Regions from separate parts of the Krasilnikovia sp. M28-CT-15 genome, predicted to be linked through region 2. Evidence: riboswitches for the same ligand, from Rfam matches in the RefSeq annotation. Region 2 holds a riboswitch; the other holds the start of a gene.
The links. A riboswitch is a leader RNA that binds a small molecule or an ion and turns the genes downstream of it on or off. The one in region 2 is predicted to bind cyclic di-AMP.
Positions count from the first base shown of each region.

Region 1 (7,813 bases), 4.4 Mb from region 2:
ACGACGATTGCGTCCGGCCGGACGGCGAGCGTGTGCGCGAGCGCCTCGGCGACCCATGGGTGCCGGTGCGCGTCGCGGACCACGAGCACCAGCGGGCGTCCGGCCGCACCCGCCAGCACCGCGGCGGCGGGATCGGGCACCCCGGCGAGGTCCTCGACGTCGAGCCGGACCGCGGTCGTACCGGGCATCCGCTCGGCCAGCGGCCCGCCCACGCCCCACGGGGTCTCGGACCCGACCGCGATGTTGCGGGGCGGGGCGAACTCGACGACATGCGGCGCCACGGTCAGCGGCAGCGCGGGGGCCGCCGCCCCAACGGTGATCTTGACCGCGCGCCGGGCGGCAGCGATACCCACCGCAGATCCGGCCTGCGCGGCACCATTCGCGCCGATGACCGCCGCAGCGTCGGCGATCGCACGGGCGCCTGTGGCGATCTGGCTCACCTCGGTCCAGGCCGCGAGCCGGTGGACCCGCTCGGCGGCGTCCCGCAGTCGTTCCTCGCCGAGTTCGCCGGAGCGCACCGCCGCGACGATGGCGTCGCGCAGCAGCACCGCGGTCTGCTCGTCGGCGTGGTCGCCGCCCACACAGATGGCGTCGGCGCCCGCGGCCAGCGCCCGCACGGCGGCGCCCGCCAGCCCGTACCGGCGGCGGACGCCCTCCATCTCGATGCCGTCGGTGACGATCAGCCCGGTGAAGCCGAGTTCCTCGCGCAGCAGGCCGGTGAGGATGCGCCGGCTCAGTGTCGCGGGCAGCTCCGCGTCCCACGCGGGCACCAGCAGGTGCCCGGTCATCACGGCCTGCACCCCGGCGTGGATCGCGGCACGGAACGGCCGCAACTCACACACGTCCAGATCGGCCCGGCTGCGGTCGATCACGGGTACGGCGTGGTGGGAGTCCACACTGGTGTCACCGTGGCCGGGGAAGTGCTTGGCGCAGGCGGCCACTCCGGCGCGCTGCAGGCCCGTGATGAACGCGGCGCCGTGCCGGGCGACGAGCGGTGCGTCGGCACCGAAGGCGCGTACGCCGATGACCGGGTTGTCCGGGTTGGAGTTGACGTCGGTGTCCGGGGCGTAGTTCAGGGTGATGCCCGCGTGGGCCAGGTCGACACCCAGGTCGTGGGCGACCGCCTCGGTGACGGTGCCGTCGTCGATGGCACCGAGGCCGAGGTTGCCCGGGCGCGAGCTGCCATGGCGGGATTCGAACCGGGTGACGTCACCGGCCTCCTCGTCGATCGCCACGATGACGTCCGGCCGTTCCGCGCGCAGTTGCGCCGTGAGCGCGGCCACCTGGGCGGGGGACTCGACGTTGCGGGCGAACAGCGCGACCCCGCCGAGACCCTCGGCCAGGCGGCGGCGGACCCAGTCCGGCGCGGTGGTGCCCACGAAGCCCGGCTGCAGCACGGTGGCGGCGAGTTCCGGCAAGTCCCCTTGTCGCGGCATGAGCCCCGATCCTCCGGTGACGATCGACACGCGCCGGTCAGCGCGTCCCCCAACTGACAACCGACAACCGTCATGGGCGCGGCGGACGGACCAATGGTCACACCCGGCCCGCGTTCAGTCAACAAACCTTTCTATTAAGGGGGCCCGGGCACCCATTAGAGTTCTCGGCGTGCAGACCCCCCTTGCGGCGACGTCCGGCGTGGACTGGTCCGAGGTGCATGCCGTGCGGCTGCTCGGCGTCGCCCTCGCCGCGCTCATCCTCATCTGGGCGATCCGCCGCATGTTCGGCGGCAAACGCTGAGCCCGCGTCCGGGCGGCGCACACACGCCCCGGGCCAGCGCCCGCGCGGGCCGGGCAGGACATCGCTTCGGGCGAACGCTCCACCCCGCAACCCTGAGAACGCCTGAGGCCGCCCCGTACCCGGGGCGGCCTCACCGCGTCCGCCGCCGAGACGGCCGACATCCACTCAGCCGCTGGGCGGCCCTAACCTGGGTCAGGTGCCGAGACGGCCGTACTTGACCTGCCCGGCCGCGAAGATCGCCGCCAGCTTGACCCGGCTGCCGGGCTTCGGGGCGTGCCACACCTTGCCGTGACCGGCGTACACGGCCACGTGGTACGCGTGCCCGCCGCGGACCCAGAACACCAGGTCACCGGGGCGCCGCTGCGTCTTGGCGAGGCGGCGCACCTGATGGAACTGGGCGTTCGCGGTGCGGCCCAGCTTCAGTTTCGCCTTGCGGTAGGCGTAACCGGCCAGTCCGGAGCAGTCGAAGGCCTTCGGCCCGTGTGCGCCGTACCGGTAGGGCTTGCCCTTCTGTGCCCGGGCGAAGGCGACGATCCGCAGACCCCGGGTCTTGGCCGCCGCGACGGCGCGGGCCTTGGCCGCGCGGGCCTTCGCGCCGCGCTGCGCCGCGGTCATGCGCGCGCCGGACCCGGCGGCGGTCGCCGCGGAGTCCGCCGACGCCGGTGGCGGCGCCACGGCGCCCAGGTTGACGGTGGTTACCAGCACTGCGGCCATCCCGAACAGGGCGAGGCGGCGCAGAACCGGCTGGTGACGGTGAGACATTCAGGCATCCTGACCTTCAACCCGCGTGCGAGGTTAGCTGTCGGGTTAGGCCTTGAAGTGGCCCGCCACGCGCTGCGTGGCCGCACCCCCAGCCGGTGTCCGGCACCGGCACACTGGGTCCCCCGCTCCTGCCCATCGAAGTCACTGATAGGAGTCAGTCTTCGTTCGCACTCCCGGCGGGCAGGACTCCGCGGCCGGAAGCGGCGACCCCGGTCGGGGTGCGCCCTTACCGTCGGCACGGCGCCCGGCCCGCCCACCGCCACTGCGGTTTCATGCACCTCGCGAACCCCGAACCCGACGCGCGGTCCGGTACCCGGCGGGACATGGCCCGCCCAACGCCCCCGGAAGTGGACGACCCGGGCAGCGCTCTGTGGCTCAGGTCACAGTTCACCCCGCGGCCTCGCAGCGCCCGGAATCCGGACCCGAACGGCAGACGGTACGGGCGCGGCCGGTCGGCGACACCAGCCGCGGTACCGGATGAGGGTTCGGATCGGCACACCCCGGGTACGGATCCCGTCCGTTCCGGCAGGCGAGGAGAATGCACTCTCGGCCGCCGACAACCGTGGAAAGGACCCTCCGAGTGACGGACCAACCGACCTACGCCATCCTGGGCTACACCGACGCCGAATGGGGTCTGCTGACCGGCCTGCCACAGTCGGTGCTGACCGCCGCCAGCGCCGCCACCCCGGACGGGGCCCGCAAGACCCGGGCCGAGAACGCCGCCGGGCTCGACGAGATCGCGGAAGCCCGCACCAGCACCAGCCCGCTCGTCGCGGCGGTCGCCGCCGCCGTGGTGGACCGGGTCGGCGACCCGGAACTCGGAGAGGAGCTGCCGGTCCTCGCCCCGGCGGACCCCGCCGGATACGCCGGGGACGTGCTGGACCGGGTCGGGCAGGCGGTCACCCTGCTGGCCGCGAAGGCCTCCGCGGAGGACGCCCGGACGTACCGGCACTGGCTCGTGGAGATCGCGGACTCGGTGGTCGGCGCCGCCTCCACCGGCGGTGTGCTCGGCATCGGCGCCGAGACCGTGACCGAGAGCGAGCGCAGGTTCCGCGACGGGCTGTCCGCCGCATTGGCCGACTGACCGGCGTACGGGTCGCCTGGCCGCCGTGCCGGGCGCTAGGCGACCGCCTCGTCGTCGACGGGGACGCCCTCGGCCGTCGCCGCGTACACCGCCTCGACCTGGGCCGCCGCCCGCTGCCAGGAGTACGCCTGGCGGGCGCGGTCCACCGCGGCCGTCGAGTACGCGAACCGGCGCACCCGGTCGGAGATCAGCCGGCGCAGCGCACTCCCCAGCGCCCCCGGGTCGGCCGGTGGCACGAGGTCACCGGTGAGGCCGTCCACCACCGTCTCGGTGAGCGCGCCGGACGCCACCCCCACCACCGGCACGCCACACGCCATCGCCTCGAGCGGGGCCGTCTCGAACCGGTCCTGCCCGGGCGCGGCCACGAACACGTCCGCCGAGCGGTACCAGCCCGGCAGGTCCGCCGGGGTGACGGCACCGACCAGGCGGAGCCGGTCGGCCACCCGGCAGCTCAGCGCGAGCTGACGAAGCCGTCCGGCATACGGGTCGTCGGGCAGCCCGGCTGCGGGCGGGCCGCCGATCAGCAGGAACTCCGCCCCCGGCACGCTCCGCATGGCCCGGACGACGTCGCCGAGGCCGGTACCCCCGGCCAGCCGGCCGACGGCGAGGACGCGGGGGCGGTGCGGGTCCCGGTGCGCCACGGTGCCCTCCGGGGTGAACCGCCGGCTGTCCACACCGGCCGGGACGAAGGTCACCCGCGGGCGGGGCACGCCGCGGTCCACCAGCTCGCGTACCTCGTACTGGCTCCGGGCGACCACCCGGTCGACCGCCCGGCCCAGTGCCCGCTCGTAGCCGGCCCGCGACGGGCCGGCACCGCCCGGATCGGCGGCGTCCGGCCCGCGACCCGCGCCCAGTTCGTAGAACGACTGCACCACGGGTACGCCGATCCGGCGGGCCGCGGTCACCGCGGCGAGCCCGCTCGTCCAGAAGTGCGCGTGCACCACGGCCGGTGCCCAGTCCCCGTCCCGCCAGGACCCGCCGAGCCGCCGCGCGAACTCCCCCAGGTACGGCAGCCGCGCCTGCACGGGAACCGCCCGGGCCGGACCGGCCGGAACGCGCAGCACCGCGACGCCGCCGGGGGCGCGGCCCACGTCGGGCGGAGTGGGGTCGTCCCGTCGGGTGTAGACCCGCACGTCGTGCCCCAGTTCCGCGAGCGCCGCGGCCAGCTCGATGACATGCCGGCCGCCGGCGTCCAGGGATGCGGCCTGCTCCGAGATCATCGCGATGCGCATGGGTCCTCCTGCAGCAGAGCAGCCTCCGGGAGGACGGCCGAAGGGAGGGCGTGACACTCGGTGCGATGTGCCCCGGCCCGTACGGGACGAAACCCGGCCCGGCCGATCAGGACGTGACGAGCCTCAGGCTGGTCGTGGGTGCACGCAGCTCCAGGGCGTAGCGGTCGGGCACCGTCGACCAGACGGCCGGGGCCAGCACCGACCCGGCGGGCACGGCGCCCCGCGCGGCCCACGGTGCCGTGACCGACCCTGCGCCGCCGCGCAGCCGTACCCGGACCGGGCTGGGTGCCCGTACGGTGATCGTCGCGACGGGGCCGGTGACCGTGACCGGCACGACGCCGCGCGGCCGGGGCAGCCGCAGCTCGAGCAGACCCGAGGCGCCGACGTCCAGCCGCCGGATCCGCCCCCGGGACAGGTCGAGGTACTGCTCACCCGCTCCAGCGGGCAGCCGGAGGTCCCAGCTGACCGTACGGTTCAGCACGATCCGGACCGTGTCCGGGCCGTCGCCGCCGGTGGGCCGCAGGGCCAGGCGGACCCGGCCGTCCACGCCCGTGACCTGCGGGGCGAGGCCCGATCCGGCCGGGGTGCTGATCCGGTAGAGCAGCCCCGGCAGGTCCGCCACGCGCAGGTCGACCTGCGAGGCCGCGTCCCCGACGACGAGGGACGCCCCGGTCCGAGCGCCCAGCGGGGCGTCGAGGATGTGGGGGCCGGCGGGTGCGGAGACTTCCACGGGTGCGGCGGGGCCGGTGCACGCGGCCGCCGGCAGCACGGCCAGCAGGGCAGACAGCAGCGCGATCCGGCCTGCCGCGGGTGAGAGACGGCGGCGGCGGCGGCTCAGCACGCGGAACACGATCGGACAACGCGGAATCGGCCGAACGGGTGACGGCGATTCACCCGGTTCACGCCAGACTTGCCGGATGCAGTCCGCAGGGTTCCTGTCCGACCGTCAACGCCGGTTCGCGTGGCTCGGCTTTCTGGTGGCCGCGGTCCAGGCACCGCTGGCCGCGCGACTCACCGACGACGCGTCCTGGCTCTTCGCCCTGGTCGTCGCGCTCGTGGTGGCGACCGTGATCATCGCGGACGACGTGGAGCGGCGCCGACCGGAACCAGCCGAATAGCCATTGCGGTTCAACCGACCTGCACCAGTCGGGAGAACCATTGGCTACCCGTGCCTTCCTACCGTCTTTTCTCATGACTGGCCTGTTCGGCGGCGCTGCCGCCCGCGCTGCAATGCGCTCCGCCCATGCCTGCCTCGACGCCCTGGCCTCCACGGTCGGCGTCTCCGGTTTCGCCGCGGCCGCGGAATCCCCCGGCCTGCTGGCTGCCGTCGACCAGCACTCCGCCGGGATCCGGGAGAGCCTGTCCGCGGACACCCGCCCGTTGACGGCGGTGGTCCTCGCCGCGTATGCCGAGGGGGTCCGCGAGGCGGCGTACAAGCACGGCTGGGCTCCGCCGGCCGACGAGATCGACTGGGACGTCCAGGACTGGGTGCTGGTGCGCCTGCTGGCCGTGTGCACGCTCGCTCGAAGCCTGCCCGCCCGCCGCTGACCCGCGGGGCGGGAACACGGCTCAGACCGTACCGATCATGGGCCGGTGCCGGAGGTTGCGGCACCGGTCCTCGTCTGTCCGCCCCGCTCAGGTGTGCTTGCGGGGACGGTTGTGGCGGGTGGCGGCGGGCGGGCGCTCCGCCGCTGCCTTGGTCGCCTCGGCCTCTGGTCCGGCGGGCCGGATGATCTGGGTATCGGCCGCCGCACCGGAGTCGCCGAGCGGCATCGGCTGCGTCACGTCGGACGCCGACGGGGACTCGGGCGTGACGGGAATCGGCTGGGTGTCATCGGACACCGGGATCGGCTCGGTGTCACGCGACGATGGGCCGGCCCCGCCCGGCGGCGCGAGCCCACCCTGCCCGGCGGCGCGAACCGCGCTGATGTCGGTGGTCGGCTCGTCGTCGTCGCGGCCGAATCCGGGTACGAAGTCCGGCTGGTCGTCCTCGGCACCGGACCGGCGGCCCGCCCCGGTCCGGGTCTGCTCGGCCGCCGTCCGGAGTTCGCGCTGGCGCGCCGCCTCGGCCTCCGCCTGGACCGCAGCGGCCGCCGCCAGCCGTGCCTGCTCCGCCCGCCTGGCCTCGTCGGATGCGCGCTGCTGCGTCTCGCGGGCCTGCTCCGCTTTCCGGGCCTGCTCCGCTTTCCGGGCCTGCTCCGCCTTGCGGGCCTGCTCCGCCTTCCGGGCCTGCTCCGCCATGCGGGCCTCTTCGGCCTTCCGGGCCTCCTCTGCCTGGCGAGCCTCCTCCGCCTGACGGGCCTCTTCGGCCTTCCGGGCCCCCTCCGCGAGGCGCGCCTCCTCGGCTCGGCGGGCCTCCTCGGCCTTCCGGGCCTCCTCCGCGAGGCGCGCCTCCTCGGCAAGGCGGGCCTCCTGCGCAAGGCGGGCTTCCTCGGCCTGGCGGGCCTCCTCGGCGAGGCGGGCCTGCTCGGCAGCCTCGCGGGCACGTTCGTCGGCGTACGAGCGGGCGTGCTCCCGGATCGCGGCGGACTCCGCGCCTGCCAGTTCGAGCCACTCCTCCCAGCGCTTCTGCATCGGCCGTACCAGGCCACCGCCGACCCCGACGACGAGGATTCCCGCGACGGTGGCGAGAACCGCGATGAGCAGCGGCTGGGTCACCGACGTGGCGATATGGACCTGATCCAGGGCCGCGATGACGCCCAGCGTGATGATCAGGACGGAGGCGATCCGGGCCAGCAGCCGTCCGTAACTCAGTCCGCCGAGCGCGCTCACGATCAGGTCGTGCGCGGCCCCCGCGATCGCGGAGGCCACCACCACGATCACGATGGCCACGAACGCCCGGGGCAGCCAAGCGATCACTACATTGAGCAGCTCGCTGACCGGGTTCTGACCCCACAGCCCGAACGCGAGCTGCAGGGCGAACAGCAACACCGCATAGAAGGCGATCTTGGCGCAGAGGTCGCTCGCGTCGATGTTGCGCAGTGCCCTGCGCACCGCG
Region 1 is NZ_BAAGAK010000001.1:5,318,549-5,326,361, forward strand. It holds gene ACMCNO_RS24445 (glycoside hydrolase family 3 protein) at 1-1,436, opposite strand, end outside; gene ACMCNO_RS24450 (hypothetical protein) at 1,606-1,737, shown strand; gene ACMCNO_RS24455 (C40 family peptidase) at 1,930-2,499, opposite strand; cyclic di-AMP (ydaO/yuaA leader) riboswitch at 2,508-2,669, opposite strand; gene ACMCNO_RS24460 (hypothetical protein) at 3,080-3,583, shown strand; gene ACMCNO_RS24465 (glycosyltransferase) at 3,619-4,815, opposite strand; gene ACMCNO_RS24470 (hypothetical protein) at 4,922-5,656, opposite strand; gene ACMCNO_RS24475 (hypothetical protein) at 5,733-5,933, shown strand; gene ACMCNO_RS24480 (DUF6401 family natural product biosynthesis protein) at 6,007-6,363, shown strand; gene ACMCNO_RS24485 (mechanosensitive ion channel family protein) at 6,451-7,813, opposite strand, start outside.
Region 1: linked by a shared signal. The riboswitch ahead of ACMCNO_RS24455 (C40 family peptidase) and the one ahead of ACMCNO_RS04405 (coiled-coil domain-containing protein) in region 2 are both predicted to bind cyclic di-AMP.

Region 2 (7,813 bases):
TGAGCTTCGTCGCGTACAAGGGCGAGGCGATCGGGCTCATCGGCAGCAACGGCTCCGGCAAGTCCACCCTGCTGCGGGCGATCGCCGGGCTGCTACCGGTGGACCGGGGCACGATCTACGCGGCCGGGCAGCCCTCGCTGCTGGGCGTGAACGCCGCGCTGATGAACGACCTGCCCGGCGAGCGCAACGTCCTGCTGGGCTGCCTCGCGATGGGCATGAGCCCGGCCGAGGTGAAAGAGAAGACCGCCGACATCATCGAGTTCTCCGGCATCAACGAGCGTGGCGACTTCAGCTCCCTGCCGATGAAGACGTACTCGTCCGGCATGTCGGCCCGGCTGCGCTTCGCCATCGCGGCGGCCAAGAAGCACGACGTGCTGCTCATCGACGAGGCGCTGGCCACCGGTGATGCCAAGTTCCGCCGCCGCAGCGAGCAGCGGGTCCGCGACCTGCGCGAGGAGGCCGGCACGGTGTTCCTGGTGAGCCACAGCGAGCAGTCGATCCGGGACACCTGTGAGCGCTCGATCTGGCTGGAGTCCGGCGTCATCCGCGCGGACGGCCCGACCGAGGACGTGATGAAGGAGTACGAGACCTACATGCGCCGGTAGGTCCCGCCTCCTCGCGTTCCGCGCTCAGCGCACCGACAGGTGCACGTGGTTGGTGTGGTCGCTGGACGGGTCACCGTTGCCCCGGGTGTACGCCTTCCAGCCGCTGCTGGGCAGCCAGATCCGGCGGAACCAGATGACATACAGCACGCCGATACGGTCGGCGTTGTCGATGAAGTAGTTCGCCAGCCGGTCGCCGTACGTGCGGCTGGCGCCGGAGGCCACTCCACCGAAGGTGCCCTTGTCGGCAGCGAAGTCACACGCCCGCCCCTTGGGATGCTCCCCGAAGCTCTGGTGCCGGAAGCACTTGACGAAGTGCGTGAATCCGGCACTCTTCGCCTGCCCCATGGCGAACTGCAGGCGGGGCGTGATGCAGCCGGTGGTCGTGGGGTCGTCCACGGTGCAGCCGGTGCCCAGGTTGCGGGGAGCCGTGGCGGACTTGGTGCTGCTGCCGCCGCCGCTCGGCCCCGCGACGTCCTGGCCTCCACCCGCGGCCTTCAGCGCCGCCTCGGCCTGCGCCTTGCGCCGGGCCATGACGTTGAGCTGCTTCTGCTGGTCGCGGATCGTGGCGTCGATCGCCAGCTTCGCCTTGGCCTGGCCGTCGCGGGTCTGCTTCAGGTCGCGCATCGCCGCGTCCTGACGCACCGCGACCGATTGCAGGGTGTCGGCCCGGTCCAGCAGGGTGCCGGAGTCCGACGCGGTCAGCAGGGCGGTCATCGGCCCGAGCCGCCCGGTCCGGTAGCTCTGCGCCACGATCTCGTCCAGCGCGGCCTGACGCGGGCCCAGTTCGGTGTCGAGCCGCTGCAGCGCGGCGGTCAGTTCGACCTGGCGCGACTTGGACCGCGCCAGGGCGTCCTTGGCGTCGGTGAATCCACGCGACGCCGACTCGAGCGCCTCGATGAGGGATTTACTGCCGCCCTCGCCGTCGTCACCGGTGTCACCCGGGGCGGCCAGCGGCCGGGGGGCTGCGGAGGCGGGAGCCGGACCGGCGACGGCCGGACCGGCGACGAGGACCATGAGGGCCAGGAGCGTCGCCCACAGCCGTCGGGCAGGGGTGTGCCGCACATGCCTTCCTTCCGTCGGCCGCCGACCGGGTTAGCTGACGGGTTCGGGACGGAAGTGGCCCCTACCGCGCGGGTGGCGCGGATTCACCCCACAAACGTGGTTCCCCGGCTCGCCCGTGGGCGATTAGGCGGTGGTTTCCGCCGACGCCTTTCCTGGCGTCGTTATGAAACGGAGACCGTGTCGAAGAATACCCAGCCTCGCCAGAATCGACAGGGGTCGTACTGTCGGTTACCGAGTGCTGACAATGAGTCGACGCGGCGAGAGAAACGCAACGATTCACATTGACCGGCGTTACGGCCACGGCACCAAGGATTTCCTCGCGCGAGTCACGGAAAGTTGTTGGCTGGTAACGCATTTGGCACCGGTCGGCCCCTTGATTCGTCAGGTAAGCTGGCCGCCGGTCACTGCCAGGAAGGCACCACCCCCAAGGGTGCCGGCAGGCCACCGCCTAATCGCCCTCGGGCGAGCCGGGGAACCACGTTTGTGGGGTGAATCCGCGCCACCCGCGCGGTAGGGATCGCTTCCGTCCCGAACCCGTCAGCTAACCCGGTCGGCGGTTACGTGGAAGGAAGAGAATGACGGCTAGACACCGCCGGTGGCTGACCGTGGCCCTGGCACCACTCGTCGCGTTGACGATGCTCGTGGCGCCGGCCGCGCCGGCCAGCGCCGCGCCCGGCAGCGGCACCGCCACGCCCGACGAGGGCAAGGCCACCCCGCTGCTCAGCGATGTGATGGAGTCCACCAACCGGCGCTTCGTCGCCGCCAAGGCCGCGGTCGCGAAGTCGACGAAGACCCAGCTGGCGCTCGCCATCGATGTGCGCAACGCGGAGGCCAAGCGCGACCTGCTGATCCCCGAGGTCGGCGCGGTGGCCGGACAGCAGTACCGCACCGGGAACCTGTCGGCCATGAGCTACCTGCTCAACGCGAACAGCTCGGACGCGTTCCTCAGGAAGGCCATCTCGCTCGAAGAGATCAACTCGATCAACGACGAGAAGCTGCACGAGCTGAACACCGCGATCGACCTGGTCACCACGACCAAGGCGCGGCTGGACGCTGAGATCAAGGCGCAACAGCAGAACCTCGCCGCGATGAAGAAGCAGAAGGAGAGCGCCGACAAGGCGCTCGCGCTGGTCGGCGGCGAAAGCCTCACCGGTGGGTTCGTGGTGGCCAAGTCGCCGGAGGCCGCACCGGCCCCGCGCAACTCCGACGGCGGCTTCTCCCCCGAATCGTGCACGGTCAACGACCCCACGACGGGCGGCTGCATCACACCGCGCACCTTCCACCTCTACAAAGAGGTGAAGAAGGCGGGATTCAATCGATTCGTCGGCTGTCACCGGGACGGCGGCCCGTTCGAGCACCCGAAGGGCCGCGCCTGCGACTGGTCGCTGCAGAAGAGCGGGTTCTCGGTCGCGCACAACACGGACATGAAGAACTACGGCAACAACCTCATGGCGTTCCTGGTCCGCAACGCGGACCGGCTCGGGATCTACTACGTCATCTGGTTCAAGCAGATCTGGTTCCCGGCCACGGGCTGGCACACCTACCACGGGCCGAGCGCGCACACCGACCACGTACACGTGTCGCTGCTCTGACGCACGCATAACGGCCCCCGTCCCGCGCGGACGGGGGCCGTCTGCGTGGTCGGCTCAGCCGCTGGCGCCGACCCGGCGCACCGGCGCGCGACCCGCGGGCTGCCGCGGGGCGGCGCCGATCGGCGGCGCCGACGGGATCGGTACGGTCACCGGCTTGACCTGGGTCACCTCGATCTCCTTGCCGTGGTGCACCAGCTCCAGCCGGGCCGCCCCGCCGCCGTTACGCAGCGAATACGTCACCTCGTCCGGCGTCACGTCGACCCGCAGCCGCTTGCCGTGCCAGAGCAGCGAGAAGTCCAGCCGGTTGATCCGGCTCGGCAGCCGGGGCGCGAACGACAGCTGACCGTTGAAGTCCCGCATCCCGCCCAGCCCGGCGACCAGCGCGACCCACGAACCCGCCAGGGACGCGACGTGCACCCCGTCGCGGGCGTTGCGGTGCAGGTCGTGCAGGTCCATCAGGGCGGCCTCGCCGAGGTAGTCGTGGGACAGCTCCAGATGCCCCACCTCGGCGGCCAGCACCGCCTGGACGCACGCCGACAGCGACGAGTCGCGGACGGTCCGGGCCTCGTAGTACGCGAAGTTGCGGGCCTTCTCCTCCGGGGTGAAGGCGTCGCCGCGCACGTACATCGCCATGACCAGGTCCGCCTGCTTGATCACCTGCTTGCGGTACAGGTCGAAGTACGGGTAGTTCATCAGCAGCGGGTACGCCTCCGGCGGGGTGTTCTCGAAGTCCCACTCCTGCAGCCGGGTGAAGCCCTCCGACTGCTGGTGCACCCCCAGCTCCCGGTCGTACGGGATGTGCACCGACGCGGCCGCGTCCCGCCACGACGCCGACTCCTCGTCGTCCACGCCCAGCTTGCGGGCCACCTCCGGGTGGCGCTGGCAGGCGTCCGCGGCGGCGAACATGTTCTGCTGCGCCATCAGGTTGGTGTAGACGTTGTCGTCCACCACGGCGGTGTACTCGTCCGGCCCGGTGACCCCGTCGATGTGGAACCGGCCGTGCCGGTCGTGGTGGCCGAGCGACCGCCACAACCGGGCGGTCTCGACGAGCAGTTCCAGCCCGATCTCACGCTCGAAATCGAGATCACCGGTGGCCTGCACGTAGCGGCGCACCGCGTCGGCGATGTCCGCCCCGATGTGGAAGCCGGCCGTGCCCGCGGGCCAGTACGCCGAGCACTCCTGGCCACGGATCGTGCGCCACGGGAACGCGGCACCCTGCAGGCCCAGCGTCTGCGCCCGCTCCCGGGCGAGATCCAGCGTCGAGTGCCGCCAGCGCAGTACGTCGGCCGCCGCGGACGGCTGGGTGTAGGTCAGCGCGGGCAGCACGAACGTCTCGGCGTCCCAGAACGTGTGCCCGTCGTAGCCGGGGCCGGTCAGCCCCTTGGAGCCGATCGGGCGCTGCTCGGCACGGGCACCCGCCTGCAGCGTGTGGAACAGACCGAAGCGCACCGCCTGCTGCACCTCCGGGTCACCCTCGACCTTGACGTCGGAGTGGTCCCAGAACTGGTCCAGGAATTCGCGCTGGGCCTCGACCAGACCGTCCCAGCCGTCGAGCCGGGCGCTGGCCAGCGCGGCGCCGACCTGGTCGCGGACGGCGGGCAGCGAGCGGTTGCTGGACCACCCGTACGCGGCCAGCTTGACCACGCGCAGCCGCTGGCCCGGTTCGAGCTTGCAGGCCACGGTGGTGCGCAGCCAGTCGGGATGGCCCTCGGTGGTGACCGCGTGGCGGCCGGGGGCCTCCACGAGGTGCTCCATGGCCGCGGCCATCCGCAGGTCGCTGGCCTTGGTGCGGTGCACCAGCAGGCCGCCGGTGCGCTGCTCCAGCATCTCCTCGGCCTCGAGCGGGTGATCCAGCACCGCGGCCACCCGCGGGTCCTTGCTCGTGGGCGGCAGCTGCTCGTTGGCGACCAGCTCCGACTGCAGGATCAGCCGGGCCGAGGCGTCCAGCGGCTCGACCTCGTACAGGAACGCGACCACGGCGCGCTGGGTGAACGAGACCAGCCGGACGGTGCGGATCCGGATCGCCTGTCCGGAGGGCGACACCCACTCGGCGGTGCGTTCCAGGGTCCCGGCGCGCAGGTCCAGGACGCGCTCGTGGGAGCGCAGTTCGCCGTACCGGACGTCGAGCGGCTCGTCGTCGACGAGCAGCCGCATCAGCTTGGCGTTGGTCACGTTGATCATCGTCTGGCCGGACTCGGGGAAGCCGTACCCGGCCTCGGCGTACGGCAGCGGCCGCAGCTCGTAGAACGAGTTCAGGTACGTGCCGGGCAGGCCGTGCGGCTCGCCCTCCTCGAGATTCCCGCGTATCCCGATGTGGCCGTTGGACAGCGCGAAGACCGACTCGGACTGGGCCAGCAGGTCCAGGTCGAGCCGGGTCTCCCGGATGTGCCACGGGTCGACGGGATAGGCCCGTTCACGGATCACGGTAGTGCCTCTCGTAACGCGATGAAGAGAGTCTGTGAATCTGTCAACGCTGTCAGCGCGTGAGCAGTTCGGAAAGATCTTGTACGACGATGTCGGCGCCGTGGTCGAGCAGCGCCTGAGCCTGGCCCACCCGGTCGACCCCGACGACGATGCCGAAGCCGCCCGCGCGCCCGGCCGCCACTCCGGCCTGGGCGTCCTCGAACACTGCGCAATGTTCGGGGGGTGTGTCAAGCAGCTTTGCGCCGTACTGGAAGGTATCCGGGGCGGGCTTGCCGGGCAGCTGGTGCTCGCGGGCGGTGACGCCGTCCACGCGCGCCTCCAGGAGGTCGGCGATGCCGGCGGCCGCCAGCACGTCCTTGCAGTTGGCGCTGGCCGAGACGACGGCGCGGCGCAGACCGGCCGACTTCGCGGCGTTCAGGTAGTCCACCGAGCCCGGGTAGACCTGCACCGCCCCCTCTTTGATCTTCTGCAGGACCAGCTCGTTCTTGCGGTTGCCGATGCCGTTGACGGTCACTGCGTCGGGACCGTCGCCGGGTGTGCCCTCCGGCAGGGTGATACCCCGGGAAGCGAGGAAACTACGCACGCCGTCCGCGCGCTGCCGCCCGTCGACATAGCGGTGGTAGTCGGTGCCGTCGTCGAACGGCACGAATGCCTGCCCGTTCTCGGCCGACCAGGTGCGCAGGAACGCGTCGAACGTCTGCTTCCAGGCGGCATTGTGCACGAGCGCGGTCTGGGTCAGTACGCCATCAAGGTCGAAGAGGCATGCGGTGACATGAGGTGGAAGTCCGAGCACTGGCCCAATGTAGTCGCGCCGCCCGCGCTTCGCGGCGGAAAGGCCCGCTCACATTTTCCCGGCGATTCCGCTTTGTTAAGTCGGGGGTGGGGCTTCGTTGCTCCACTCAGGGCCGGTGAGCTGGACCCAGGCCGATCCGGAGCCCGATGGTGGTCCCGATCGGGCCGGTGGCGATCGTGACCTCGTCGCACAACTGGTGTGCCAGCCAGATGCCCCGGCCGCCGACCTCGAACGCCTCCGGCACTCCGGGGCGGCCCAGGAAGCGTTCCGGAATGCCCGGCCCGGAGTCGGTCACGGTGCACCACGCCGAGCCGGCGGTCACCCAGACGACGATGCGCCCGTGACCGCCGGCGTGCAGCACGACATTCGTGATCACCTCGTTGACCGCCAGCACGAACCCGTGCAGGCGGTCACCCGCGATACCGGCCGCGGTGAGGCGGTCGGTCACCTCGTGCCGGACCGCCGTGATGTCGTCGCGGCCGAACGTACGGTCGAGCAGCACCGGCCCTGCGGAGGTGGGCGACGCGGCCGGACCCGCGGCCGGATCCTGCCTCCCGGCAGTCGGCCGCAGCGTCTCCTGGCTCGCGCATGAGCCAATTCTCTCCTCCACCAGCGAGCAGCCTACGCGCTGCGGCGCCGGCACGGCAGGCGACAATCCGACCGGGAGGCTCAGAAGAGGTGCGCGATGGTCCGGAAGATCTCCGCGTAGAAGTTGCCGTCGATGTCCCGGTACAGGCTGAACTTCATGCCCGGGCTGCCGAAGAACGGCCGCAGCGTCCAGGCCAGCTGGGTGCCGACGAAGCCGAACAGCAGGATCCAGACGTACAGCAGCGCCATGCTGGGCGGCGTGGCCGTGGCCTGGGGACGGGGCACCGGTCGAAGGTGCGGGTTCGGGACGAGCTGGTAGCCCGCCGGCACCTGCACCGGGGCCTGCGCCGGGACGGTCAGGGTGGCGGTGCCGCCGCTGCCGTTGGCGGGCACGGTGACCGCCGGGGCGGGCACGGCCGGGCCGGCGGGACCGGCCGGGTCGGCGGGACCGGCCGGGTCGGTGGGCGGAACCGCCGCGGCGGGAGCTGGGGGCGTAGTGGCGGGAGCGGGGGCCGGAGCGGGCCGGGGGGCCAGCAGGCCGTGGTCGTTGAGCACCTTCATGCCGCCGGTCAGGAAGCGCAGCCCGACCAGCGCCGACAGCGCCAGGATCGCCACGTTGAGCAGCTTGAAGAAGCCGTAGTCGGGCGCCGTGATGAGGAAGAACAGGCTGATCGGCGCGAACGCGACGGCCAGCATGGCGGTGACGGTCAGCGCCACCATCACCAGCGACAGCGACTGCCGCACCGACA
Region 2 is NZ_BAAGAK010000001.1:904,511-912,323, reverse strand. It holds gene ACMCNO_RS04415 (ABC transporter ATP-binding protein) at 1-605, shown strand, start outside; gene ACMCNO_RS04410 (coiled-coil domain-containing protein) at 630-1,667, opposite strand; cyclic di-AMP (ydaO/yuaA leader) riboswitch at 1,671-1,807, opposite strand; cyclic di-AMP (ydaO/yuaA leader) riboswitch at 2,103-2,240, shown strand; gene ACMCNO_RS04405 (coiled-coil domain-containing protein) at 2,243-3,259, shown strand; gene ACMCNO_RS04400 (glycoside hydrolase family 65 protein) at 3,314-5,683, opposite strand; gene ACMCNO_RS04395 (beta-phosphoglucomutase family hydrolase) at 5,736-6,476, opposite strand; gene ACMCNO_RS04390 (ATP-binding protein) at 6,583-7,086, opposite strand; gene ACMCNO_RS04385 (hypothetical protein) at 7,146-7,813, opposite strand, start outside.